DNA from 2 places in the Rothia sp. ZJ932 genome. Region 1 is predicted to be linked to the other one. Evidence: predicted binding sites of a transcription regulator. Region 1 holds the regulator's gene; the other holds the start of a gene.

What was found. The regulator HrcA, encoded in region 1, represses chaperone genes, less so after heat shock. The targets are predictions, from matches to a motif close to TTNGCACTCGNNNNNNNCGAGTGCNAA.
Region 2: groES (co-chaperone GroES) is a predicted target of HrcA. The motif match lies at 3,815-3,841, and genes of this name have one in related genera.

Annotation. Positions count from the first base shown of each region.
Region 1 covers NZ_CP070480.1:1,149,691-1,158,290, reverse strand. The annotation lists gene ybeY (rRNA maturation RNase YbeY) at 1-381, opposite strand, end outside; gene JR346_RS05345 (PhoH family protein) at 387-1,493, opposite strand; gene JR346_RS05340 (16S rRNA (uracil(1498)-N(3))-methyltransferase) at 1,626-2,390, opposite strand; gene dnaJ (molecular chaperone DnaJ) at 2,403-3,530, opposite strand; gene hrcA (heat-inducible transcriptional repressor HrcA) at 3,583-4,602, opposite strand; gene JR346_RS05325 (DUF3097 family protein) at 4,782-5,648, shown strand; gene JR346_RS05320 (DUF4870 domain-containing protein) at 5,808-6,224, shown strand; gene hemW (radical SAM family heme chaperone HemW) at 6,313-7,557, opposite strand; gene lepA (translation elongation factor 4) at 7,554-8,600, opposite strand, start outside.
Region 2 covers NZ_CP070480.1:666,031-682,512, reverse strand. The annotation lists gene JR346_RS03155 (acyltransferase family protein) at 1-1,625, opposite strand, end outside; gene groL (chaperonin GroEL) at 1,780-3,375, opposite strand; gene groES (co-chaperone GroES) at 3,418-3,711, opposite strand; gene JR346_RS03140 (class I SAM-dependent methyltransferase) at 3,893-5,269, shown strand; gene JR346_RS03135 (glutamate--cysteine ligase) at 5,358-6,494, shown strand; gene tsaD (tRNA (adenosine(37)-N6)-threonylcarbamoyltransferase complex transferase subunit TsaD) at 6,600-7,697, opposite strand; gene rimI (ribosomal protein S18-alanine N-acetyltransferase) at 7,694-8,209, opposite strand; gene tsaB (tRNA (adenosine(37)-N6)-threonylcarbamoyltransferase complex dimerization subunit type 1 TsaB) at 8,206-8,895, opposite strand; gene tsaE (tRNA (adenosine(37)-N6)-threonylcarbamoyltransferase complex ATPase subunit type 1 TsaE) at 8,936-9,505, opposite strand; gene alr (alanine racemase) at 9,502-10,764, opposite strand; gene JR346_RS03105 (glycosyltransferase) at 10,864-12,069, shown strand; gene JR346_RS03100 (phosphatase) at 12,079-12,864, shown strand; gene JR346_RS03095 (sugar transferase) at 13,051-14,529, shown strand; gene JR346_RS03090 (ADP/ATP-dependent (S)-NAD(P)H-hydrate dehydratase) at 14,639-15,562, opposite strand; gene JR346_RS03085 (holo-ACP synthase) at 15,568-15,981, opposite strand; gene glmS (glutamine--fructose-6-phosphate transaminase (isomerizing)) at 16,118-16,482, opposite strand, start outside.

The sequences.
Region 1 (8,600 bases):
GTGGACTGTCAAAAGGCACAGCTCATCAAGAGTACTGTGACCGGCATCCGCGCCCTGACGAGCAGCAACCGGCGGGCACAGCACAATATCGCCAAGCACTCCCTCACTAGGTTCATCAGGAATTCCCTCGACCATCTCGTCCATGGGAAAAGACATCACATCGGTAGCGCCGGGTAGGTCCATCCACTCCAGGTGAATACGCTCCATCTCGTCCTCACCCACCACATTGACGGAAAGCTCAGTATCGGGTGAAAGGTAAAGACGCTCAAAGGCGAAGCTCACCAAGCGAGTCAGCTCAGCAGTATCAACCTCAGCAAAAGATGCGCGCACCTCAACCGATGCGTTATCGCCGGGTTCTTCGATATCAAATTCAACTGCCACGTTCGCTACTCCCCACGGGGCTTTTCGTCTTTACCGTCAATGCCTGAACGCTCAAGCAACTTCTCAGCCGCCGCTTCGATAGTTGCCCGCTTGACCTTGCGGTTACGCTTGCGTTCCATTGCGGTTTTATCTTCATCCCACTGGTCGTAAGCAGTCACAATGTCCGAGACCAAATTGTGGCGCACTACATCAACAGATTCGAGAATTGAGAAGTGAATATCATCTACATTCTTCAGGATTTCACGTACCTGCTTAAGACCGGATGCCTGCCCATTGGGCAAATCAATCTGCGTCACGTCACCGGTAATAACCATCTTGGAGCCAAAGCCCAAACGGGTTAGGAACATCTTCATCTGCTCCACGGTAGTATTCTGAGCCTCATCGAGAATAATGAAGGCGTCATTGAGCGTACGACCGCGCATGTAAGCAAGCGGAGCAACCTCAATAGTGCCTGCCTCCATCAAACGCGGAATAGACTCAGGATCCATCATGTCGTGCAAAGCATCGTAGAGCGGACGCAAGTAAGGGTCAATCTTGTCGTTCAAAGTACCGGGCAAAAAGCCCAGGCGCTCGCCAGCTTCAACAGCCGGTCGCGTGAGGATAATACGATTGACTTCTTTCGCTTGCAATGCCTGAACAGCCTTTGCCATCGCTAGGTAGGTTTTACCGGTACCAGCCGGACCGATGCCGAAAACTACGGTGTTGGCGTCAATAGCATCAACGTAGGTTTTCTGATTGACCGTTTTAGGGCGGATGCTTTTACCACGCGAACTCAGAATATTCTGGCTCATCGCTGAGGCAGGGTTCGCCATTTCAGCAGCGAGCATAGTCAGCATGCGCTGAATAACGTCCGGGGAGATGATGGTGCCACTACTTGCTAGCACGCGCAGTTCAGAAAGCAAACGGACGGTAGTAGCTACGAGGGCAGCTGGGCCGGTAACCACAATATCGAGGTCTTTGGGTCTGATGGTGATACCCGGGAACTGCTGCTCAATGAGTTTCAGCGATGAATCGTGCGCACCCAAGACCGTCACCATTTCACTGCGTGATGAGAAGGTGAAAGTACGAGCCACATTGATGGGACGGTAGGTATCTGTTGTTGGTGTAGTCATATGTCAAGACGCCAGCGGTAGACAGCTGGCAGTCGAACTCCTTAGAGGGTTGAAAGTGACTGTTATTTTTCAGGTTATATCTAGGGCGGGGTGAGCACCCACCCTCCTCACGTTTTTTAAAAGAACTTTTGGTTACCAGGCTTTGCTCCACAGATTCAGTGCAGAGAGAGCAGCGGCTCCCGCGGTTGAGCTACGCAGAACCTCTGTTCCCAATAATCCGACAGAGGCCCCTGCCGCCACTAGCGCGTCCACCTCGGCATCGCTGATACCACCTTCAGGGCCGACCACCACATAAACCTCGGGTACCTGCGCGACGTCTAGAACGCGCAGGTGGTCAGTAAGACGCTGATTGCCCTGTTCGTGAAGGATGAACACAGCAGCACCCTCAGAGGTAACCTCGGCAACCATCTGGGCAAGCTGCTTGGACGAGTGCAAGTCATAGACAGTGGGAATCAGTGCCCGCCGAGACTGCTTAGCTGCCGCTTGAACAGTTTTCTGCCATTTGGCGTAGGACTTGGACGCGCGTTCACCCTTCCAGCGCACAATGGAGCGGTCAGCTGACCAGGGCACGATACCCACCGCACCTAGCTCTGTAGCCATCTCAATCGCCATTAAATCGCGATCGTTTTTGGCGAGTGCTTGCACCAGATAGATGCCAGTTGCCTTAGCCTCCTGCGTGATCGCCCTAATGCGAACAGCTAGCCCTTCTGGAATAACCTGCGCTACTTCCCCCACCAAGCGGGTACCGCACCCATCAGCTATATCAATAGCTTCACCCACGCTCAATCGCTTGACGTTTTTAGCGTGGTGCCCCTCGTCCCCGGTCAGCGTGACGGTATCGCCCACCGCTAACTCGCCCACATCGAGGTCATCGGGGTAGAAAATGGGTGCGGTCATTTTGGTGTACTCCTACTGAAAGCGTTCTTTGAAGCGCGAGAAGAAGCCGCTATTGTGCTTCTGCTCAACGGTTTCACTCACTGCCAAGTCTTCATTACGCGATGCTGCGAACTGCTGCAACAAATCGCGCTGGTGGTCGGTGAGGTCAGTGGGAATCCGAACTTCAAGGTGTACGCGGAGGTTACCGCGTCCGCCCGCACGTAAACGGTTCACGCCCAATTCCTTGAGGGTGACAACATCACCTGACTGAGTGCCGGGCTTAACCAAAATTTCCTGCGGACCATCATAGGTCTCAAGGGTGATAGTGGTACCCAAAGCTGCTGCCGCCATCGAAATAACCATAGTGGCGTGCAAATCATCGCCCTCACGGGTGAAAGTTGAATCCTGGTTGACGTGCAACTCAACGTACAGGTCACCGTTAGGACCACCTGCCACACCCGCTTCACCCTGACCAGCTAGGCGAATACGAGTACCGTCTGCTACACCCGCAGGAATTTTAATAGTGAGCGGCTTGCGCTCGCGCACGCGTCCCTCACCGTAGCACTCGTTACAGGGGGTCTTGATAACGGTGCCGTAACCGTTACAGCTGGGGCACTGCACCGGCTGAACAACGGTACCCAAGATTGACTGCACCTGACGCTGCATGTACCCCTGACCGGCACAGGTATCACAAGTTTCGGGGTGGGTACCGGGCTCAGCTCCTTCACCCGCACAGTGAGAACACACCACAGCTGTATCAACGGTGATTTCTTTATTGATGCCGAAAACAGCTTCACGTAAATCAATACGGACGTTAATCAGCGCATCCTGACCCTGGCGGGTACGGCTTGCCGGGCCCTGGGGCTGCTGGCTGAAGAAGGTGTTGAAAATATCTTCAAATCCACCGAAGCCACTGAAACCGCCACCGCCGCCAAAGCCCTGGGCGTTGCCGTTTTCGTTGCCCGTACGATCATAGATATCGCGCTTCTGCGGGTCAGAAAGAACCTCATAGGCGTGCGATACCCTCTTGAACTCTTCAGCTGCCTCTTCGCCAGGGTTGATATCGGGGTGCAGCTTGCGAGCTTTCGTGCGGTATGCCTTCTTAATCTCTTCAGCGGTGGCATCGCGTGAAACGCCGAGGGTGTCGTAATGGCTGCTCACTAAATATTCTCTTTCTGTAGATCGCTGTGTATTTTTAGAAAAAATGTGGGAGTTAGTGGTTCAAAGTTTTGGAAAGGTAAGATGCTACCGCTCGTACCAGAGTGATATTGCCGGGGTAGTCCATGCGAATGGGCCCCACGATACCTATTTTCGCGGTGTTGTTAAAGCCGTAACCTGTTGCTACCACGGCGGCGTCGGTGAGTGGGTCAAGCTGACTTTCTGCACCGATTTTAACTGAAAATCCCCGTTGATCGTGGGAAAGTTCCTCTAACAACCTTAAGACTACTACTTGTTCCTCTAGAGCATCGAGAATCGGGGCGATGCTGTGAGGAAAATCTTGGGTTGATTGGGCGAGGTAAGAAGTCCCGGCAAAAGTCATACGGTGAGGTTTCGCTTCATCTGCAAGCTGTTGTAGAGCGTCGTTGAGGGCGACGGGGTATGAAGTTTCTCCTGTGCTCGCCGGGCAGACACGTCCTAGTTGTTCCAGGGGTTGCCCGAGGTAGGTGCTACGTAAGAGAGCTGCGATTGCGGCGCTATTAATGTGCTGCCGTTGGCTCTGCCCATTGTGGTCAGTTGCGTCAAACGTCAAGACCCTCTGCAGAACTTCTGCGTTGCTGAGCACCACCAAGACCATGAGCTGTCTATCAGCCACCTCAATAACGTCGATATGCCTAATGGTGAGCGATTCCTCTACTGGGTGCTGAATCACAGCTACCTGCCGGGTGAGTTGCGAGAGCAACCTGACGGTTCGATCCATCAGCTGGTCAATGTCGGTCGCCCCGTCGAGAAACTGGGCTATGGCTCGACGCTGGGGTTCGTTGAGGGGTCTAACTCCGGCTATTTTGTCGACGAAAAGACGGTAGCCATCGTTGGTAGGGATTCTGCCGGCGCTAGCGTGAGGTGCACTAATCAGCCCCTGCTCTTCAAGATGAGCCATATCGTTACGAACAGTTGCACTTGAAACACCAAGACTATGACGCTCAATGAGGGCTTTGGAGCCAACCGGCTCACGCGAATGAACGTAGTCCTCAATAATTGCTTGTAAAACCTGAAAATGTCGTTCACGGTTCATGCGGGGCATCCTCCCTTCTCTACGCAGCAGTCCGATAAAAATTAGCACTCTTAGGTGCCCAGTGCTAACACCAACTCTAATACTGTAGAGGTAGTGCGCTCCAGTTCGTACGCTCAAGGCTCAAGGGTAGCGCGTAGAATACTGATGTAGATACGTGCGCTAACCACCAAGGAGACACTATGAGCCAGCCCTGGGGTGCCCGAGATTTGGGTGCTTTATCTCAACAACACCGTGGTACGGCATCCCGCGCCCTCTACCTAGCGCCTAGGCTTCTTCTAGAGGATGTTGAGAGCGGCTGGGTAGGGGTCGTTGTCTCTTTTGAGACTATCGGAGGCATGCAGGTGTTCGGTCTAGAGGACGCTGCCGGGCGGGTTAAAAAGTTCCCGTTGGGCGCCGGTTTTCTTCTAGAAGGGCAGCCTGTCACGGTGGTTGCACCCAGGAGTAAAAAACAAGCCCCAGTGCGTAAGATTTCCCGTTCGGGCTCCTTTGAGGTTGCCAATGCGCCTGCGAAGGTGGCGCGCGCGTCCCGTCTGTGGGTTGAAGGTACCCACGATGCAGAATTGATTGAGAAAGTCTGGGGTCACGACCTACGTGTGGAGGGCATTGTCGTAGAGCCCCTGCACGGTGTTGATGACCTTGCCGCTGCTATGAGGAGTTTCGCACCGGGGCCGCAGCGTAAACTCGGTATTTTGGTGGATCACCTCATCAGCGGAACCAAAGAAAGTCGCATCGCTACCGAAGCGCTCGCCGTTCCCGGTGCCCGCGGTAACGTGGAAATTGTTGGTCACCCCTTTGTTGATGTCTGGCAGGCTATCAAACCCCAGGCGCTGGGATTAAGCCGCTGGCCCACCGTGCCCCGCAGCGAAGAATGGAAAAAGGGCATGCTCAAACGGTTAGGGCTCCCCCACGATTCGCAGGAAGACATCGCTCACGCCTGGAAGTTCATGCTCTCAAAAGTTAATTCGTACGCTGATTTAGAACCCAGTATTTTGGGACCGGTAGAATCCCTCATTGATTTTCTCACCGACGATGTGAAGAAAGTGTGATATAAATCTTTCGAAGATTTACCGTAAATGTGGGGTTTGAAACTGCGCCCGTTACCGCTCAGTATCTAAAATATTCAAGAACCCCGTAGCCTGTTGTGGTGACACTAACAGAGCTTCACCCTGCTTGATCTTTACCCTTTTATGAAAACGAGTACATCCTTGAAAACAACCTCACAGGTTCCCGCCGAATCGCAGTTTAATGGCACCGCAGCAGCTGCCGGCAAACTGAGCGTTGCTGAAGACAGAAATATAGCGACGCTCGCCCATTTTGGTGGTGTACTGGGTTGTATTCCCTCAGCAGTTATCTACTACCTGTACAAAGGACGCGCGCCTTTCGCCCAGCAGGAAGCCCGCGAGGCATTGAACTTCACTCTGCTGCCTACCATTATTGCGTTGGCATCATTCTTCTTATCAAGCCTTCCCGGCATTGGATGGATTTTCGGTTTGGTAGCAGCGCTAGTGTGGGTTATACTGGCGAGTATGTCGCTCTATGCAGGTATTCGTGTTAACCGCGGCAACCCCTACCAGTACCCACTGAACACCCGCCTCTTCGATGTGATTCGTGTTCGTCGCTAGGGTTATCTGTTTCACCAACAAGTTTTCATAGATAAACCGCCTCTCTTCATTTCATGAAGAGAGGCGGTTTCTTGATTAAAAGAACTGTTTATAGTTCGGGGAGCAACTCACGAGTAACAGCATCGCCCAGCAGTCTGCCATTGAGGGTGAGAACAAGGCGTCCGTTTTTCAAGGCTTCAGGCTCAACTAAGTCTTGGTTCAGCAACCACTGAAGTTTAGCGTCCAGAGCCTGCCCGTGTACCTGCTGTAGTTTGTTAATTGAATACCCCTCAATGGTTCGCACCATGAGCATGATGTCCTCAAAGTTCTTGGTCTTTTCTCCGAGAACTTCACGGGCTGCCGCCGGGGACTGCCCGAGGCAGACCTTACCGGAGTAAGCCACGGGGTGCTTAACATTCCACCATCGGGTGCCATTCAGATGTGAATGAGCACCGGGCCCAACACCCCACCAATCCTGGTTCTTCCAGTAGGCAAAGTTGTGGGTACTGCGGGTTTCCCGCGATGAAGCATAGTTCGATACCTCGTACCAGCTGTAGCCAGCAGCGGTGAGATGTTTCTCTGCCAGCAAGTACATATCTGCCATCAGATCATCGTCGGGCATCTCATACTCCCCACGACGAATCTGTGCCGCGAGCTTGGTTCCGTCTTCAACAATCAGTGAGTAGGCAGAAATATGATCGGGCGCGTAAGAAATAGCGGCTTTGACAGACTTCTCCCACTGTTCCAGACTCTCCCCCGGCGTGCCGTAAATAAGATCAACAGAGACCTGCAGACCGGCATCTTTAGCCCACTGCACCACCTTGGGAACATTCGCTGGGGTGTGGGTGCGATCAAGCACCTGCAAAACCTCCGGCACCGCCGACTGCATACCAAATGAAACTCTGGTAAACCCACCGGCAGCTAAAATCTGTAGGTCTTCAGCAGTCACAGAATCAGGGTTGGCTTCGGTCGTAACCTCAGCGCCCTCTTCAAGACCAAAAAGCTCAACAGCGCGCTGCAAGATTTTCACCAGGTCTGTAGCCGGTAATTTGGTTGGCGTACCACCACCAAAGAAAACAGTGTGCAGCTTCCGCTCAGGTAGGGCGGAGGAGCGCATCACCTGCTGCGCAAAGTCCAACTCGGCACACGCGTCCTGAGCATAGGTTTCTAACCCCACACCATTACCGAAATCGTCAGTGGCGTAGGTATTGAAATCACAGTACCCACAGCGCACCGAACAAAAAGGAACGTGAACATAGAGACTTAACGTGCGCTGCTCCGCACCGATAGCAGATTCCTGTGGAACCATTCCATCAAGCGGAGCAGGCATGCCCAAAGGCTGAGCAGGGGTCACTTCTTCGACTTGTCCTTTGACTCTTCGCCAGATGATAAAGCAGCAATGAATGCCTCCTGAGGCACCTCCACGCGTCCCACCATCTTCATGCGTTTCTTACCTTCCTTCTGCTTTTCCAGCAGCTTACGCTTACGCGAAATATCGCCGCCGTAGCACTTCGACAGAACGTCCTTGCGGATAGCGCGAATGTTCTCACGGGCAATAATACGTGAGCCAATAGCTGCCTGAATGGGCACCTCAAACTGCTGGCGAGGAATCAGCTCGCGCAGCTTGGCAGTCATCATCACGCCGTAAGAATAAGCCTTGTCCTTGTGGGTGATGGCGCTAAATGCATCCACCTTTTCGCCCTGCAAGAGAATATCGACCTTGACCAAATCTGATTCTTCTTCGCCATCGAGCTTCCAGTCCAAGGACGCATAGCCGCGGGTCTTAGACTTGAGCTGGTCGAAGAAATCAAAAACGATTTCAGCCAGAGGCAGGCGGTAACGCAGCTCCACGCGTTCCTGCGAAAGGTAGTCCATACCACCCATCGTGCCGCGACGCTGCTGGCACAGCTCCATAATCGCACCCACGAACTCGTTGGGGGCAATAATAGTGGTAGCAACCATCGGTTCTTTGATGGTCGCGATTTTACCCTCAGGGAACTCACTGGGGTTGGTCACGCGCTGAGCGGTACCGTCTTCAGCAACCACATCGTAAATAACGTTGGGTGCGGTGGAGATCAGGTCAAGGTTGAACTCGCGCTCCAGGCGCTCACGCACAATCTCAAGGTGCAAAAGACCCAAGAAACCAACACGGAAACCGAAGCCCAAAGCCGCCGAAGTCTCAGGTTCATAAACCAGAGCCGCGTCATTGAGCTTGAGCTTATCAAGGGCATCACGCAACACGGGGTAATCAGAGCCATCAATCGGGAACAAGCCTGAGAACACCATCGGCTTGGGATCCTCATAACCACCGAGAGACTCTTCAGCACCGTTTTGAGCAGAGGTGACAGTATCACCCACACGCGACTGGCGAACATCCTTCACACCGGTAATCAAGTA
Region 2 (16,482 bases), 480 kb from region 1:
ACCACCGCATCCGGTGCCTCACCATCAATAAAAGCCTTGGCTGGCCCAATCCACTCGTTGCAGCCAGGGTCGCCGGTATTAGCCGAGGGTTCAAACATGTAGCAGTCGTTGTACTGCAAAAAACGCAGGTTCCAGTGGTATTGCTGGGCAAGAGCGTGCAGGTTATCTATCCACTGCTCCATGTGGGAATTACCCACGGCAATCACAGTTTGGGTAGCTTCTTCCTCGGGGGTGTATATCTGGTGGCAGTTATTGGAATCAAGCCCATAGCTTTCGCTCACGGCAATATCGCAGCGAGTATCAATCAGCGGACGGTCGTCAAAACGCTGAACGGAGAGGGGCAGGTTACCGGGGTTTTCTGCTCCCCGGTAGGTGTATGTAACGTCAAAAATTTGAGCGCCCGGGTTATCTAACTCAGCTCGCGCCAGTAGCTGCTCGCTTACTCGATGGTTGTGCTGCGACCAAGCGCCCACAACACCGGTGACAACGCAACTTACCAAAGCAACAAAAGCCACCCCGCGGTAAGCAGTAGCGTTCAGCCACCTCCACTCCCGTATAGGGGTTTCAATAAGCCGTGTGAGCAGGTACGAGACGCCCAGCGATACCGCAAAGAGAGCAATGCCCGCCCGAAAACCAGCTTTTTCTAAGTTAGCGGTGTAGAGGTAGAACACCAGCAGAGGCCAATGCACCAGGTAAAGCCCGTACGAATAGTGAGCCAACCACAAAAGGGCGGGGTGAGAGAGAAAACGATCAGCGCCAAAGACGCTGTGGGTGTTGCCACCAACCATCACGAAGGCTGCGGCAAGAGTGGGCCACAGGGCATAAAATCCGGGAAACCTGCCCTCAACATCAAGCACCAGCGCGCAACTGATGATGGCTACAACCCCAACCCAGCCCATCACCAGACGTAACCATCGCGGTGCCGAAATGAAAGGAAGGGCAACCGCAACAAGCGAACCTAGAGCAAACTCCCACAAGCGCGCGTAAGTTGTGAAATAAGCAGCTTGCTGATCTGAACCGGTGAGTCCAACGGAATAAGCCAGAGAAACAGCAAAGATAATACCGAAAACTGTGAGAAGTAAAGGACGCACCGGCAACCGCAGATAGCGCACCAGCACCCAGCATCCTGCGAACGCCAGGGGCCAGAGAATAAAAATTTGCCCCTGCATCGATAGCGACCAGAAATGACGCAACGGCGAGGCTTCAGAAGAGTCAGCTGCGTAATAGTCCGTTAGGTTCTGAATATTCCACCAGTTATTGCGGTAGAAAATAGTAGCAACTGCTTCATCCATAATGCCGTTCCAACGGGGCTGCGGCAAGAATATCCAGGTTCCTGCCAGCACCAGCATCACAGTCACTGCCGCCAACGGCACAATACGAGTAAAGGTACGCACCCAGTAAGACAAGATAGCAGACACAAAAACAGGCTCACCGCGCTCCAACTTACGAGCAAAAGAACCCGTCATCAAAAAAGCCGAAATCAGCAGGAAAACATCCACACCCCCAGAAACCTTGCCAAACCAAAAATGGTAGGCGGCAACCAGAGTCAGTGCGAGCGCCCTGAGACCTTGAATTTCGGGGCGAAAAACTGTTTCAGTGGGTTTAGGTGTGGTCGGTGATGTCATCTACCTGAGTATCGCGAACTGTGGGTGAACAAAAAGCAACAGGTGTTAGGTTACTCCCTGTATCTGGAGTGCGTGGGCTACGACAATAGAAAACCCGCCCTTTGTGACTAAACACAAGGGGCGGGATTCTTATCGCTGGTGAAACAGTAGAAGCCTACTTTGAAGTGTTCTCTTCTGTTTCAGCGGGTTTCTCAACGACCAGTGTTTCGGTGGTGAGAACCAGCGCGGCGATAGAGGATGCGTTCTCAAGAGCTGAGCGGGTGACTTTCACGGGGTCAATCACACCGGCTGCGATGAGGTCGCCGTATTCGCCGGTCTTGGCGTTGAAGCCTGACCCCAGTGGCATCTCAGCGACCTTCGAGGTGACAACGTAGCCGTCATGACCTGCGTTTTCAGCGATCCAGCGCAGAGGCTGCACGAGGGCTCGACGTACGATGTCCACGCCGGTCTGTGCGTCCTTGGAGGAAAGCTCAAGACCGTCCAGTGCTTGGAGGGCGTGAACCAGCGCGGTACCGCCACCTGCTACGATGCCCTCTTCAAGAGCTGCACGGGTGGATGACACTGCGTCTTCGATGCGGTGCTTTCGTTCCTTAGCTTCGACCTCGGTTGCAGCGCCCACCTTAATGACGCCGACGCCACCGGCGAGCTTTGCCAGACGCTCTTTGAGCTTCTCCCGGTCCCACTCAGAATCTACGCGTTCTATTTCAGCACGGAGCTGGTCTACGCGCTCGGCAACGTCTTCAGAGGATCCGCCGCCTTCAACGATGGTGGTGTTGTTCTTGGTGACAGTGATACGGCGCGCTGAGCCCAGCTGTTCCATAGTCACTGCGTCCAGGGAGATACCGAGTTCGCCGGTAATGACGGTAGCACCGGTGAGAATCGCCAGATCCTGCATGATTGCCTTGCGGCGGTCACCAAAGCCGGGGGCTTTGAGAGCAACCACGTTGATGTTGCCGCGCAGCTTGTTAACCACCAAGGTTGACAGAGCTTCGCCCTCAACATCTTCAGCGATGATGGTCAAAGGCTTCTTAGCCTGAACGACCTTCTCAAGAACGGGCATCATCTCTGCAACGGTTGAGATTTTGCCCTGGTAAATCAAAACAGCGCTATCTTCAAGCACAGCTTCTGCACGCTCAGGGTCAGTGACGAATGAGGGTGACAGGTAGCCCTTATCGAACTGCATACCCTCGGTGACCTCAAGAGCGATCTCAGTGGTTGAGCCGTCTTCGATGGTGATAACACCGTCCTGACCAACCTTTGAGAAGGCCTCTGCCAGCAACTCACCGATTTCGGGTGATTGGGCAGAAATCGCCGCTACGTGGGCAACTTCGTCGCCCTCTACCGCACGAGCGTTCTCGAGCAGACGCGCAGATACAGCCTTCACAGCAGTTTCAATGCCGCGCTTGATTTCACCGGGTGCGGCACCTGAGGTCACGTTACGCAGCCCCTCAGTCACCAGCGCCTGTGCCAGCACAGTTGCGGTGGTGGTGCCATCACCGGCGACATCGTTGGTGCGGGTTGCTACCTCTTTAGCCAGCTGAGCACCCAGATTCTCGTAAGGGTTCTCCAACTCAATTTCGCGGGCGATAGAAACACCGTCATTGGTAATAATGGGAGCGCCCCACTGCTTATCAAGAACCACGTTACGACCGCGGGGGCCGAGGGTTACCTTGACAGCATTGGCGAGCTTATCGACGCCTGCCTGCAGATGCTTGCGGGCGTCATCATTGAATTCCAGCTGCTTTGCCATGAATTCTTATGCCTCCTTCACGAAGGAAATAGGTCAAAGGCTTTACTTGGTAACTACAGCCAGTACGTCACGTGCTGAGAGAATCAGGTACTCTTCAGCGCCGTACTTAACTTCGGTGCCACCGTACTTTGAGAAGATGACAACGTCGCCTTCTGCAACGTCAACGGGAATACGGTTGCCCTTATCGTCAACGCGACCGGGGCCAACAGCGATAACGGTTGCTTCCTGCGGCTTCTCTTTTGCGGTGTCGGGGATCACCAGACCTGAGGCAGTGGTCTGCTCAGCTTCTTTGATCTGAACAACAATGCGGTCTTCCAAAGGCTTAATGCTTGCCATGGGATTACTCCTTGGTGAAAATGTACGAACAGTTTGGGCACTGCCCACATCTGTATGCTCGATAGACCATGCCTGTCGTCGCGGTGCCAGAAACAGCCCATCATTAGCACTGTAGGCAGTCAAGTGCTAACTAAACTTTAGAACCGTCCACGCACCAGGGTCAAGACGGGAGCAGTTCTTTATGGCTGTGGGCATAACTGTATTCGCTACCCTGTACCGTACGATTATTGGTGTGAGCGCTTTACCCCATCATTTACCCATCATATCTGCCGATGCCATCGAACTATCAGGTGAGCACCAAGACCTCATAGCTTCTTTGGTGCCCTACAATGCCGATCAGACGTTGCACGCAGTAACCTCTCTACGAAAAGCTGGGATAGACGCCGAAACATCAGCTTTCCTGCTCTCTCAGGCAAAGCTACGCACTAAAGCTCAGGCAAAGTTTGGTGATTTAGCCCATCACTTACTCCTCACTGACGCCGGTTTAGAGCAGGCAACCAGAGCCGCCGTTGCCGCTGCTCACGCACGTCGTTTTGCTGAAGCCGGTATTGAATCGGTTGCCGATTTGGGCTGCGGCATAGGTGCTGATTCTCTTGCTTTCGCGCGTGAGGGCTTGGCGGTGACAGCTGTTGAGCTTGATGCCGAAACCGCAAAAATTACCGCCCACAACCTCAGCGGCTACCCCACAGCCCAGGTGATACAGGCTGATATCACAGCCCTCAATGTTGAATCACTGACTGATACCCAAGGACGCGCTGTTCAGGGGCTGTGGTTAGACCCGGCACGACGCGAGGTAGAGGGTGGAACCACTTCTAAACGAGTCTGGGATGCAGAAGCCTTTTCTCCCCCACTCTCCTTTGTTCGGCAACTAGCTGCCCGCGGTATACCCATGGGCGTCAAGATGGGACCGGGTATTCCACACGATCAGATTCCCGCAGAGTGCGAGGCTCAGTGGGTGACGCACGCAGGTTCACTGGTCGAAGTCATTCTTTGGTTCAACGCTCTTGCACGCCCCGAGGTAGGTCGCGCGGCAACGGCGCTCTCCGATAATCCGGTAACCCCGCGCGTCCTGGGTGAAATTATTGCCCACCACGATGAAGCACCTGCCGACGAGGTACCACTTGCACCGGTGGGCGATTTTATCTACGAACCAGATGCGGCGGTTATTCGCGCCGGTCTGGTGGCTCCACTAGCTAAAGCACTCGGCGCGCACCTCATCGACCCGAATATTGCCTACCTGACCACACATCACGAGGTGGAATCCCCTCTAGTTACCGGCTACCGGGTGCGAAGAACACTGCCCCTGCACGAAAAACACCTCAAAAAATGGGTCAAGGAAGAAGGCATCACCACCCTCACCATCAAAAAACGAGGGGTCGATATTGTGCCAGAAACCCTGCGCAGCAAACTTCTCGCCGGGGTCAAGAAAAAGAAAGGTGCAGTAAAAGCCGCAACCCTGATAGCCACCCGCATCGGCACCGGCAACAACTCACAGCGCTTTGCCCTCTACGTTGAGCCGCTACCATTTACTGCCGCACCGTCACACAAAGCAAAATAGCAGACCCTCAATGCCACGATTTTTTTCGTTCACCAGCACCAGTAAACTACGATGAAACCAGAGAACCCAACGTCAAAGGTGAATGTATATGATCCCCTTCTCTGATTCAGCCCAATCAACCATCGGTGTTGAGTGGGAACTTGCCCTGGTTGATCGTGAGACCCGCGAGTTGGCTTCTCGCGCCCAAGAGGTTTTTACCGCTCTTGAGCAGGACGCGCCGCACCTACTCAGCACAGACAGCGGGGCGCACATCACCGGTGAGTTTTTGGATAATACCGTAGAGCTGGTCACCGGAGTCTGCCGGACTGCCGAAGAAACAAAAGACCAACTACGTGCTGCCGCCGATGACCTCGAGAAAGTCTTAGAGCCACTGGATCTAGCCTATTTCTCTGCGGGTACCCATCCTTTCTCGCAGTGGAGCGAACAGCCTGTAGCCAATAAAGACCGCTACCAAAAAATTATCGAACGCACCCAGTACTGGGGGCGGCAGATGATCATCTACGGCGTACACGTACATGTAGGGGTGGATTCCCGCTCGAAAGTTCTGCCCGTTCTCAACGGGCTGAGCAACTACTACCCGCATCTTCTGGCGCTCTCCGCATCCTCACCCTATTGGGAGGGCACAGACACAGGGTTCGCATCGCACCGATCGCAGATGTTCCAGCAGCTACCCACCGCAGGCTTACCTTTCACTTTTGAGCGTTGGGAGGACTACGAGGCTTATATTGATGACCTCATTAAAACCGGCGTCATCGACGACCCCAGTGAAAACCGTTGGGATCTACGCCCGGTAGCCCACTTCGGAACCGTTGAAATGCGCGTATGCGATGGGCTTGCCTCCACCAACGATGTCGCCGCGATTACCGCTTTTACCCAGTGCCTAGCAGAGCATTTCTCGCGGGAAGTTGAAGCGGGGCGCTGCATCGAGCCCCTGCATCCGTGGCACATGCAAGAAAACAAATGGCGTGCTGCCCGCTACGGCACCGACGCTATCATCATCACCGACAATGATTGTTCAGAACCTCTGGTCACCGATCACCTCCGCGAAATCCTGAACGTCCTCGAACCCATCGCTGCTGATCTCGGGTGCTCAACGGAGCTTGCTGATATTGAACGCATCATCGATCAAGGCCCCGGCTACCAGCGTCAGCGTCGTGTAGCTGAGAAGAATCAGGGAGATCTACGAGCAGTAGTAGATGATCTCATCGCACTGGGACGTTCCTAGTTAGCGACCACATTAACATCATCAAAAAACACTGCATCAAAAAGTACCGCCTCCGTTCAACTATTGTACGAAGGCGGTACTTTTCTGCTGTGGGATTATCCCCCTCTACAGTTGCACGGTCGTGACCGGTAACGACGAATCAGCGGTGAAGTTCACACCGGACGGCGCCCGCCCCTCACCCACCAAGCGAGCGCCAAGTGCTGCAACCATCGCACCGTTATCGGTACACAGCGATAATTTGGGAATTACCAGTTGAATACCGTGCTCGGAGCATCGGGCGGCGGTGAGTTCACGCAAGCGGCTGTTAGCTGCTACACCTCCACCGAGAAGAAGGGTTTTAATGCCTTTCTCAGTACATGCCAGCATGGCTTTGCGAGTAATCACATCAACCACGGCTTCTTGGAAGGACGCGGCAATATCGGCAACAGGCACTTCTTCACCGCGAGCCTCAAAGCCTTCAACGACGCGGGCAACAGCGGTTTTTAGACCGGAGAAGGAAAAGTCATAGCGGTGTGGCCCTGGTTCTTCGGCCGTGCCCATATACTTGCGGGCAGTGAGTCCGCGCGGAAAAGCAAAGGCTTTTGAATCGCCCTCACGCGCAGCCCAGTCAATGGCTGGACCACCGGGATAGTTGAGCCCCAGCAGACGCGCCACCTTATCGTAGGCTTCACCGGCAGCGTCATCAAGGGTTGCGCCCAGCAATTCAACGTCAGCGGTAATATCGCGAACCGCAAGAATCTCGGTATGCCCACCAGATACCAGCAGCGCGCCGAGCCCTTCAGCCGGTAGCTGATCCATAAAATCAGCGGAGAACCCTTCAATTCCGCAGTCCTCCAGTAGCCCTACGCCAACGTGTGCCACCAGGTGGTTAATGCCGTAGAGGGGTTTACCAGTTGCCACCGCCAGCGCTTTAGCTGCAGATACTCCCACCATGAGCGCACCTGCCAGCCCCGGACCGGCGGTTACAGCGATGGCGTCCATATCTTCGAGGGTAACATCAGCTTCGTCCAACGCCTTTTGCAAAGCTGGAATCATCGCATCCAGATGGGCGCGGGATGCGATCTCAGGGATTACCCCGCCAAAGCGTACGTGCTCTTCCATAGAGGACGAGACGGTATTAGTGAGCAAGGTGCGTCCACGCACGATTCCGATGCCTGTTTCATCGCAGGAGGATTCAATGCCGAGGATCAGTGGCTGAGTCACCGTGGGGTCTCCTTGGAGTTAGTGGGGTCGGTCAGGGACGCTTGCATGATGAGCGCGTCTACCCCGTCGTTGTAGTAGCGGGGGCGGGTGTGGATATGGCTGTAACCGTTACGTGTGTAGAGGTCTTGGGCGCGAGGATTGTCAGCGCGCACCTCAAGCAAGATTGTTTGTGCCCCTCTGGCAGCAGCTTCACGGTGGAGGTAGTCGAGCAAGGCTCTACCTATCCCCTTGCCTTCGTGTTGCGGGGCAACAGCGATGGTTTGCACATCGGCGGTATCGGCTACGCTCATCACACCGGCGTACCCGATGATGCTGGTAGGGCGCACAGCGGTATCTTCGACAACAAGATAGCTACGGGTTTCGTGCTGGATTTCTGCCAGGAACATATCAATGGGCCAGGCGTCTGCGGGAAACAGGTACCTTTCTAAGGTGTGAACCTGCTCAAGATCGTGGAGCGTCATTCGGCGAAAGCTCACAGGTCCCAGCGGCTGAGGAAGCTCAGCGACACTCATGCGCGGGTTGCTTTCTTGCGGGCAGCAGGCACTTTAGCATCCGATTCGCGCAGATACAGTGCGGCGGTATCGGTAGAAAGATTTTTGATACCCAAACGGGCTGCAGCATGAACAAGATCGCGGGAGTTGGCGTGCAACCGTTCGTACCCTTCGACGGTCTGAAGTTGCTCGGAGTAAAGCCCCGCACCAAATCCGTAGGCTGGTAGCGCCGGAGCCTCCGCGGCAGATCCCACGGAAGGCCCCTCCACCAGTTCATATGACCCGTCGCCGAGAGCAAAAATCGCGCTGTAGATTTCCCGACGACGCGCGTCCGCAGCGACCATGAACGTGTGGGCGGATTGGGCGGCGGCATGTTCCCAGGTGTTTTCGGCTATGGAGTAAAGACTCATGAGACCGTACACCGGTACGTTCCAAGTGAACCCAAGGGTTCTGGCGGTGACGATGCCAACTCTCAGACCGGTAAACGGACCGGGACCGGTACCGGTCAGCACGGCATCAAGTTCTGAACCGGTGATCCCGGCTTCATTCAGTACTTCACGCACAAACTGCGCCATGACTTCGGCGTGCGAGCGCGTGTCAGCTGTCTCGCGGTGGGCGAGAATAGTCGCGGACGCGCCTGCGCAAGGTTCAAGGCGGGCAAGGGTCACAGAGGCTGTTGCTGAAGAATCAATTGCTAAAAGGAGCACTCCCCCATAGTAGCGGTGCTAGCGGTGCCCGGGCTAGTTGCTAGTGAACGGTGGCTTTTACTGCCTGTACCAGTACGTCCCATGTGACGCCTTCCCACCGGGTACCGGTGGCGCTGATTCTCAGTTGGCGGGCTTCTGCTGGTTCTTCCTCGTCGAGGTCGGCAAAAGCATCCGGTGAACTCACATCGGTGAGATCCCCGGTGGGTCGGGTGAGTTCGAGATTGAGGTAGCTATCGCTGAGGTGCTCGACTTTGCCCTGCCCCCATTCAACGACGGTGACAGAAGTATCTTGGGAGTATTCTAGGTCAAGATCGTCGATTTCGTCGGGGCTGGTGAGACGGTAGGCGTCTACGTGCACGAGGTCAGGGCCGCCGGGACGTTTGCCGTCGGGCAGGTTGGGGTGGACGCGGGAGAGAACAAAGGTGGGTGAGATAACTCCTTCGCGCACGCCCAGACCTTCGCCTAGGCTGCGGGTGAAGGTGGTTTTGCCAGCGCCCAATTCACCGGTGAGAATCAGTAGGTCGCCAGCGACCAATAGATCAGCCAAAGCGTGGGCGACGCGGGCGGTGTGTTGCGGATCTGTAATGTCAAGATTAAGGACTGCGGTCATGAGTTGCTCTTTCTCTTGCTCTCGGGTGTTTTAGCTGAAGAATCTGTGGTGTAGTACCTGGCGACACGGGGCGAAATGCGGGTAATGATTTCGTAGTTAATGGTGGATGCTGCCTGTGCCCACTGCTCCACGGGCGGGTTATCGCCCTCGCCAAAGAGTACAGTGCGTGCGCCCAAGTAGCCGTGTTTAGGGTCGGTCAGACCGGGTTGTCCCAGGTCTACCACTATCTGGTCCATAGCGATGCGCCCGACCACCGGGTAGGTACGTGCGAGGGCACCGCCACCAGGGTAGATACGTACCGGCGCTCCGGTAGCGATGCGAGGCACCCCATCGGCATACCCTACAGGAATCAGCGCAAGCGTCGTTGCCTTCTCAGTCATGTAGCGCAGTCCGTAGGAAACCCCCTGACCGGCAGGCACCTCTTTCACAGTGCTCACGCGGGTTTCAAAAGTCATCACCGGGCGCAACCCTAGATCTTTTGATGTTTTATCAGCCAGTGGGGAAAGCCCGTACAGCCCCAATCCCACCCGCACAGCATTACCTAGCATCTGCGCTGACTCAACCTTATCGTGCGCCGTCAATGTGCCCGGAGTGTTTGCCGCGTGAATAAGCTCGGGGGTTAGCCCTGCGTCCTTCGCTTGCTGCACTAGTTGTTCAAAAGCTGCAAGCTGCGCATCCGTTTCAGGACGCGCAGGCTCGTCTGCCACGGCAAGGTGGGTAAAAATACCTTCGACGCTGATATAACCGGCTCGTTCAAAGGCAGCAGCTCGTTGCACCAGTTCTGGCCACTGTTCCAGGGTTGCGCCGTTGCGCCCCAGCCCTGTGTCCACCTTCAGATGGACGCGAGCGCGAAGACCTGTTCGTGACGCGGTGTAGGCAATAGCGTCCAGGTCCCAGCCCGATGCGCCCAAAATGATGTTCTGGCGTAGTGCCTCTCCAAAGTCGGTAGCGGGAGTGTGCAACCACGCCATAAGGGGTGCCTCTATACCTGCGTTTCGAAGAGCACAAGCCTCAGCGATATGCACGACTCCTAAGATATCGGCACCTGCTGCCAAGGCAGCCCGCCCCACCGGCACTGCCCCGTGACCGTAGGCATCCGCTTTCACCACAGCAATCAGAGTGCGGTTTCTCCCGATGAGTTCGCGAAGGCGCTTTACATTGTGGGTCAGTGCATCAAGGTTGATGTTCACCCACCGTTCAGGGCCCTGCCTTAAAGCAGCAATAACCTCGGGCAGAAATTCCGGTGTACTGGTTGCCACGACTTTCTCCTTTCAATGTATCGGCTATATTCTCTCACCTTCACGTCCTCTTTTTTCACGAAAGACAGCTCCTCAGCAGCTGTTGGTAAAGTAGGGAGGGTGATTTCAAGAAACCTGCATCTGATATCGATGCACACCTCCCCACTGTCACAGCCCGGTGACGGTGACGCCGGGGGTATGAATGTTTATATAGCGAGCTCTATGAAAGCGGTGCTCGCCCGCTACAGCGAACTAACTCTTGAAGTCTTTACGCTTGACACCGCCAAAGACTCCCCCGGTTACCGCCGAATTGACGACGGTCCACGATGCACCGTCCACGTTCTCTCACTTGATCAGGCGAGGGGCGCCCGCAAAGAAGAGTTGCCCGCGTACATCGCAGCTTTCGCGGCTGAAATTAAGGCACGTGCTTTAGCTCCCGCTGACGTAGTTCACTCCCACTATTGGCTTTCAGGTATGGCGGTACGTCAGTACGCCCCAGATGTTCCGTGGATACACACCATGCACACCACCGCCGCCGTTAAAAATGCCCACGCAGGTGCAGGCGAACCCCTAGAATCTCAAGAACGCTTCAACGGTGAACAACGTATTATCAACGATTGCTCGGCCCTAGTCGTCAATACCCCCCTAGAAGCCCAGCAGATGGTTGAGCACTACGGGGCTGCCCACCAGAAGTTGCACGTTATCCGTCCGGGAGTCGATACCGATATTTTCTACCCCGAGCCTAAGACCAACCACTCGCCCACGCAGGCGCAGCTGCTTTTTGCAGGCAGACCCCAACCCCTCAAAGGTCCGCACATCATTATTGAGGCGCTCGCCCTTTTACCTGAGTCTCTAGCCGTTACCCTCACTATGGTGGGCAAATCACACAGTAACTATGAACAACAACTCATTGACCGTGCCCATCAACTCGGTATCGAAAATCAGGTAACCGTTCTGCCCGCAATGGTCGCCAGCGACTTAGCACAGACCATGCGTCAAGCTGACATCGTGCTTTGCCCCTCGTCCTCTGAAACCTTTGGTTTGGTAGCCCTCGAAGCGCAGGCAACGGGCACCCCCGTTATCGCCACCGACGTTGACGGTCTTACAGACGCCGTCAAAGATGAAGAAACCGGGGTATTAGTTGCCGATCGCAGCCCAGCAGCCTGGGCACAAGCTATTGAACAGCTGGTTCAAGACCCCAAGAAGCGTCAAAGACTCGGACGTGCCGGCGCCAATCGTAGCGTCAGCATGAGTTGGTCAGCAGCAGCTGATAAAACGGTAAAACTGTACAATGACCTTCTCACTTCACGCCCCCTTAACGACTAAGGATTCTGTATGAAATCCCCAGCCCCCTTCACTATGACAGAGCAAGAATTTGCTGACTACCTCAACGCATCGCGCATCACTGGCGAAGTAGCGACCTCCCGTGAAGTCAATATCGCCCATATGCACGGTTTCGTCAACGGCAATGAGCACCTTGAGTTTGGGGTAAAGCTCAAACGCGAATGGGATTTCAATGCGGTTTTTGAGCTCATGGCGCAGCGTGTAGGTACTAGCGCTGACCGCAACCACACCGAGGGTCAAGATACTATCAGCGCTGAAAAATGCATCGAGGCGCTCAAAGAGTACAGCCGCATTTTCGGTGAAGCTGTGAAAGCGCGCAAAAAAATTCTTTTCGCCACCGGTCATCCCGCAGGTCTCTTCCCCATCTACTTTGAGCTAGCCCGTGCCGCGCAGGCAGCAGGTGCGCGCGTCCTTGAGATTCAAGAAGGCGACCTCTTCTTGGATGGAGATATCCGCCAAATTTTGGGGGTCGTAATGTTTGAGCAATACGGCAACCTGCAGCACACGCACTTCCCCGGTCCCATGCAGCTAGCATTAGACCAGCTTGCTCAACGCGATGAGATGCCAGATCTCATTGTCGCTGACCACGGTATGGCAGGTTATGCGGCATCTCGCGGTATCAACACTCTCGGTATCGCAGACTGCAACGATCCCGGTTTGTTTATCTCAGCTGAGCAGGGAGATATTTTAGTGGCGGTGCCCATGGACGATAATGTCACCCCTCATCTTTACTCACCGGTAACATCGTTTATTCTCACCCAGGCAGGTCTGTTCTAGACTCTTAAATTCTAGGGAAAGCCCAGATTACAGGCGGTATTTTCTTTGATAGGTAAAGCAAATAAGAGATGGAGATAACCGTCAGGAATTGTCACAAAATCTCTTTTTACCTATAGACTTTGCATAACGGGTATCACTTGGGGAAATATTGATACTCACTTAGACGTTTAAACGGGGGTAACCCACATGCTCAACGGTGTTGATTTAGAAGAACGCTGGTCAGGTACTCGCATCAGAAAATCTTGGCACCCAAAAATTTTAGCGGTTCTCTACACCATCGATGCGATTGCTATCATTGCGACCCTTATTTTTGCTCACCTGGCGAGTTTCGGACTCAAGGACGCTTTGGTTCTCGGTCGTGTTGATATCAGCTGGAACTATTTTGTGGTTGGTCCGGTTATTGGTCTGTTCTGGTTCGTCGCCCTGCAGATTTCGGGTTCACGCAACGTACGCCACCTGGGCCAGGGCAACGACGAATACCGTCTGGTTACCAAGGCAACCACCTACTTTTTCTGCCTCATTGCAATCTTCTCGTATCTAACGCAAATTGACTTTGCGCGTTCCTACATCATCATTGCTTACCCGCTGGGTCTGCTGTTGCTGTTAGGTGCCCGCTGGTCACTGCGGCGCTGGCTAGTATCGTTCCGTCTGCGCGGACGCGCGCTTACCCGCGTCATGATTATCTCCGACGCCTCCAGCGGTGAACACCTCTACACGACGTTGAAGGGCGCTCAGCAGTCAGGTCTGAGTCCGGCCGCTTTCTACTTCTCCGGTAGCGCACCGGGAGCTGATATCGAGAAGGATCACGACCTGCCGATTTTGGGGTACTCCCACGAGGCATCAGATATTATTGCCGCTGCCCGTGAGGCGAACATTCACGCTGTTGCTCTTGGCTCCGGTCATGGTTTGACCCCGCAGGAACTGCGTCGTTTGGGATGGGAACTCGCCGCCTGGCATATTTCTTTGATTCTGGCACCGGCAATGACGGACATTGCCGGTCCGCGCATCAATACTCAGCCGCTAAATGGTGTTCCGCTCATTCACGTCTCTACCCCCCGTATGGAGGGGTTCCCCGGTTTCCTCAAGCGAACCATCGATATTTTGGCATCGGGTTTTGGTCTAATTCTGCTTTCGCCTCTCCTTCTGGTTATTGCCCTTCTGGTCAAAAAAGACGGCGGTCCCATCTTCTTCTTCCAAGAGCGTGTGGGTTACCGAGGCGGTAGCTTCCATATGGTTAAGTTCCGTTCCATGGTGACCAACGCTGAGGAGCTGAAGAAGGATCTCATGGCACAGAACGAGGGCAACGGCGTCCTCTTCAAGATGGCAAATGACCCCCGCATCACCCCCATCGGACGTTTTATCCGCAAATACTCCATTGATGAACTACCCCAGCTGTGGAACGTATTCATTGGTGATATGTCGCTGGTAGGGCCCCGTCCTCCTCTGCTGAGCGAGGTAGAGCAGTATGAAGAAGACGCTTACCGCCGTCTGCTCGTCAAGCCCGGCATTACAGGTCTGTGGCAGGTATCGGGTCGTTCCGACCTTTCGTGGGAAGAATCGATTCGTCTGGATCTTTACTATGTCGAGAACTGGTCGGTCATCGGTGACTTCATTATTCTCTTCCGTACCTTCAGAGCAGTCTTTGCTAAAGACGGTGCTTATTAAAACCACGTGTTGGATGGCAATATAAAGCTACGATGGTGAGTACACACAATATGTACTCACCATCGTAGTTTTTATACTATTTGATTAGATTTTTAGGCATTACTGGCTCTTAGAGGCGGTTGCCCCGTTCCCGGTGTATTTCAGCGATGACCGCGGTTACGGCATGAGCAACGGCGGACGCGCGGGTCGGTCCGTACCCCTGATGCAGGCTCAAAGCGGCGCGGGTATGAATGGAGCAGGCGAGGGCAGCCAAGTGAGCGTAGAGGCTATCATCTTTCTTGAGTTTTTCGGGATAGTTGGCTACTGCCTGCGCCAGTACACCACCGAGGATTCCGGCCAATACATCTCCGCTTCCGGCACTGGCAAGATAGTGGGCGGCGCTTTCGTGGGTTATGGTATGTCCCTCTGGGCTAGAAATGACGTTGCGAGCACCTTTAAGCAGCACCGTCGCGCCAGAAAGACGGGCAGCGAGCTCCGCCCAGTGCTGTGGATTCTCTTCGATGTTTTCTCGGGTAGGTGGGGCGCTCTCCCCTAGCAAGAGGTGAGGTGCCAGCGCCTGTATCCAGGTGAGAAAGTCTGCTAGTTCTCCTGAGTGGGGCGTCAAAATGGTGTGAGCACCCAAAATACCGCCATCTGCAACCCGCTGGGCGGCAGGAGTGAGGGCTGCGGCGTCCACCACCATCGGAGTATCGAGTGCAAGAACTGCCTGTATTTGCTGTGCCCGGTACTCACCGGTGGCGCCAGAGCCAATCACCCAGCTTTGTACGTGTGCCTCTGTGACGTCAGCAGTGAAGCACACGACTTCAGGATGTTGCAGAGTTACCAGAGTACTCACGGCTCCCGTCGCTGCAAATCGCACCATTCCCACGCCGGTGTTGAGTGCCCCCGCAGTACTCAGAAGAGCAACCCCAGGGTACTGGTCGCTACCGGTTACCAACCCGCAGACGCCTCGGGTATACTTATGATCGGTAGCAGTGGGAATGGGCAGTAGATCATCAAACGAGCGTATTGGCTCAGCGCGAAATTCCGTCATGGTCTTTAGATCACCAGCCCCAAGGGAGCTGCGTCAAGGGCTGCCAGTAGTGCCAGCTCTTCCTGGCTCAGGTGTTCCGCAACTACCGATGCGATAGCAACAGGATCATCATGGGTCATGGTGAGGTGCCAGCGGTTAATACCTAAGGACGCAGCTGCTTGGGCAACGGTACCCTCCACCATAATATGAGGCGCTCCATCAGCTGTATTTTCAACCCAGCAGTGCTGCCACACCATACCAGCAGGTGCTTTAAGCGCTTTGGCAACAGCTTCTTTGGCGGCAAAACGGGCAGCAAGGGAGCGCACCGTCTTTTCGCGTTCATGGGGCACAAACAGTCGCTCCACCATAGCAGGATTTTTTTCTATAATCTGCGCGAAGCGGTCAATATTGACCACATCAATGCCGGTAGCAATAATCATCTTCACCCGAGTATTTCTTTTAAAGTCTTCCAGTTCAAAATTCTACGGCGAACCTCTCCTGACATAAAAACACCGCCCCACCCGGTACAGGTGAGACGGTGCCATACTGTGGTTAAAAACCGGTTATACCGCTGTCTTATTCGACGGTAACTGACTTTGCCAGATTACGAGGCTGATCGACGTCGTAGCCCTTTGCCGCAGCAAGTGCGCAAGCAAAAATCTGCAAAGGTACAGTCGCCAGCAGGGGCTGCAACAGAGTGGGCGAAGCAGGAATAGCGATCAGGTGATCTGAGTAAGCCTTAACCGCTTCATCACCCTCTTCGGCAATCACAATGGTTACAGCGCCGCGAGCGCGTACTTCTTGGATGTTTGAAACAACCTTGGAATGTAGGGAGTCGCGACCGTTCGGCGAGGGCACCACAATGAATACGGGCTGCCCCTCTTCAATCAGAGCAATCGGTCCGTGCTTGAGCTCGCCAGCTGCGAATCCCTCAGCGTGGA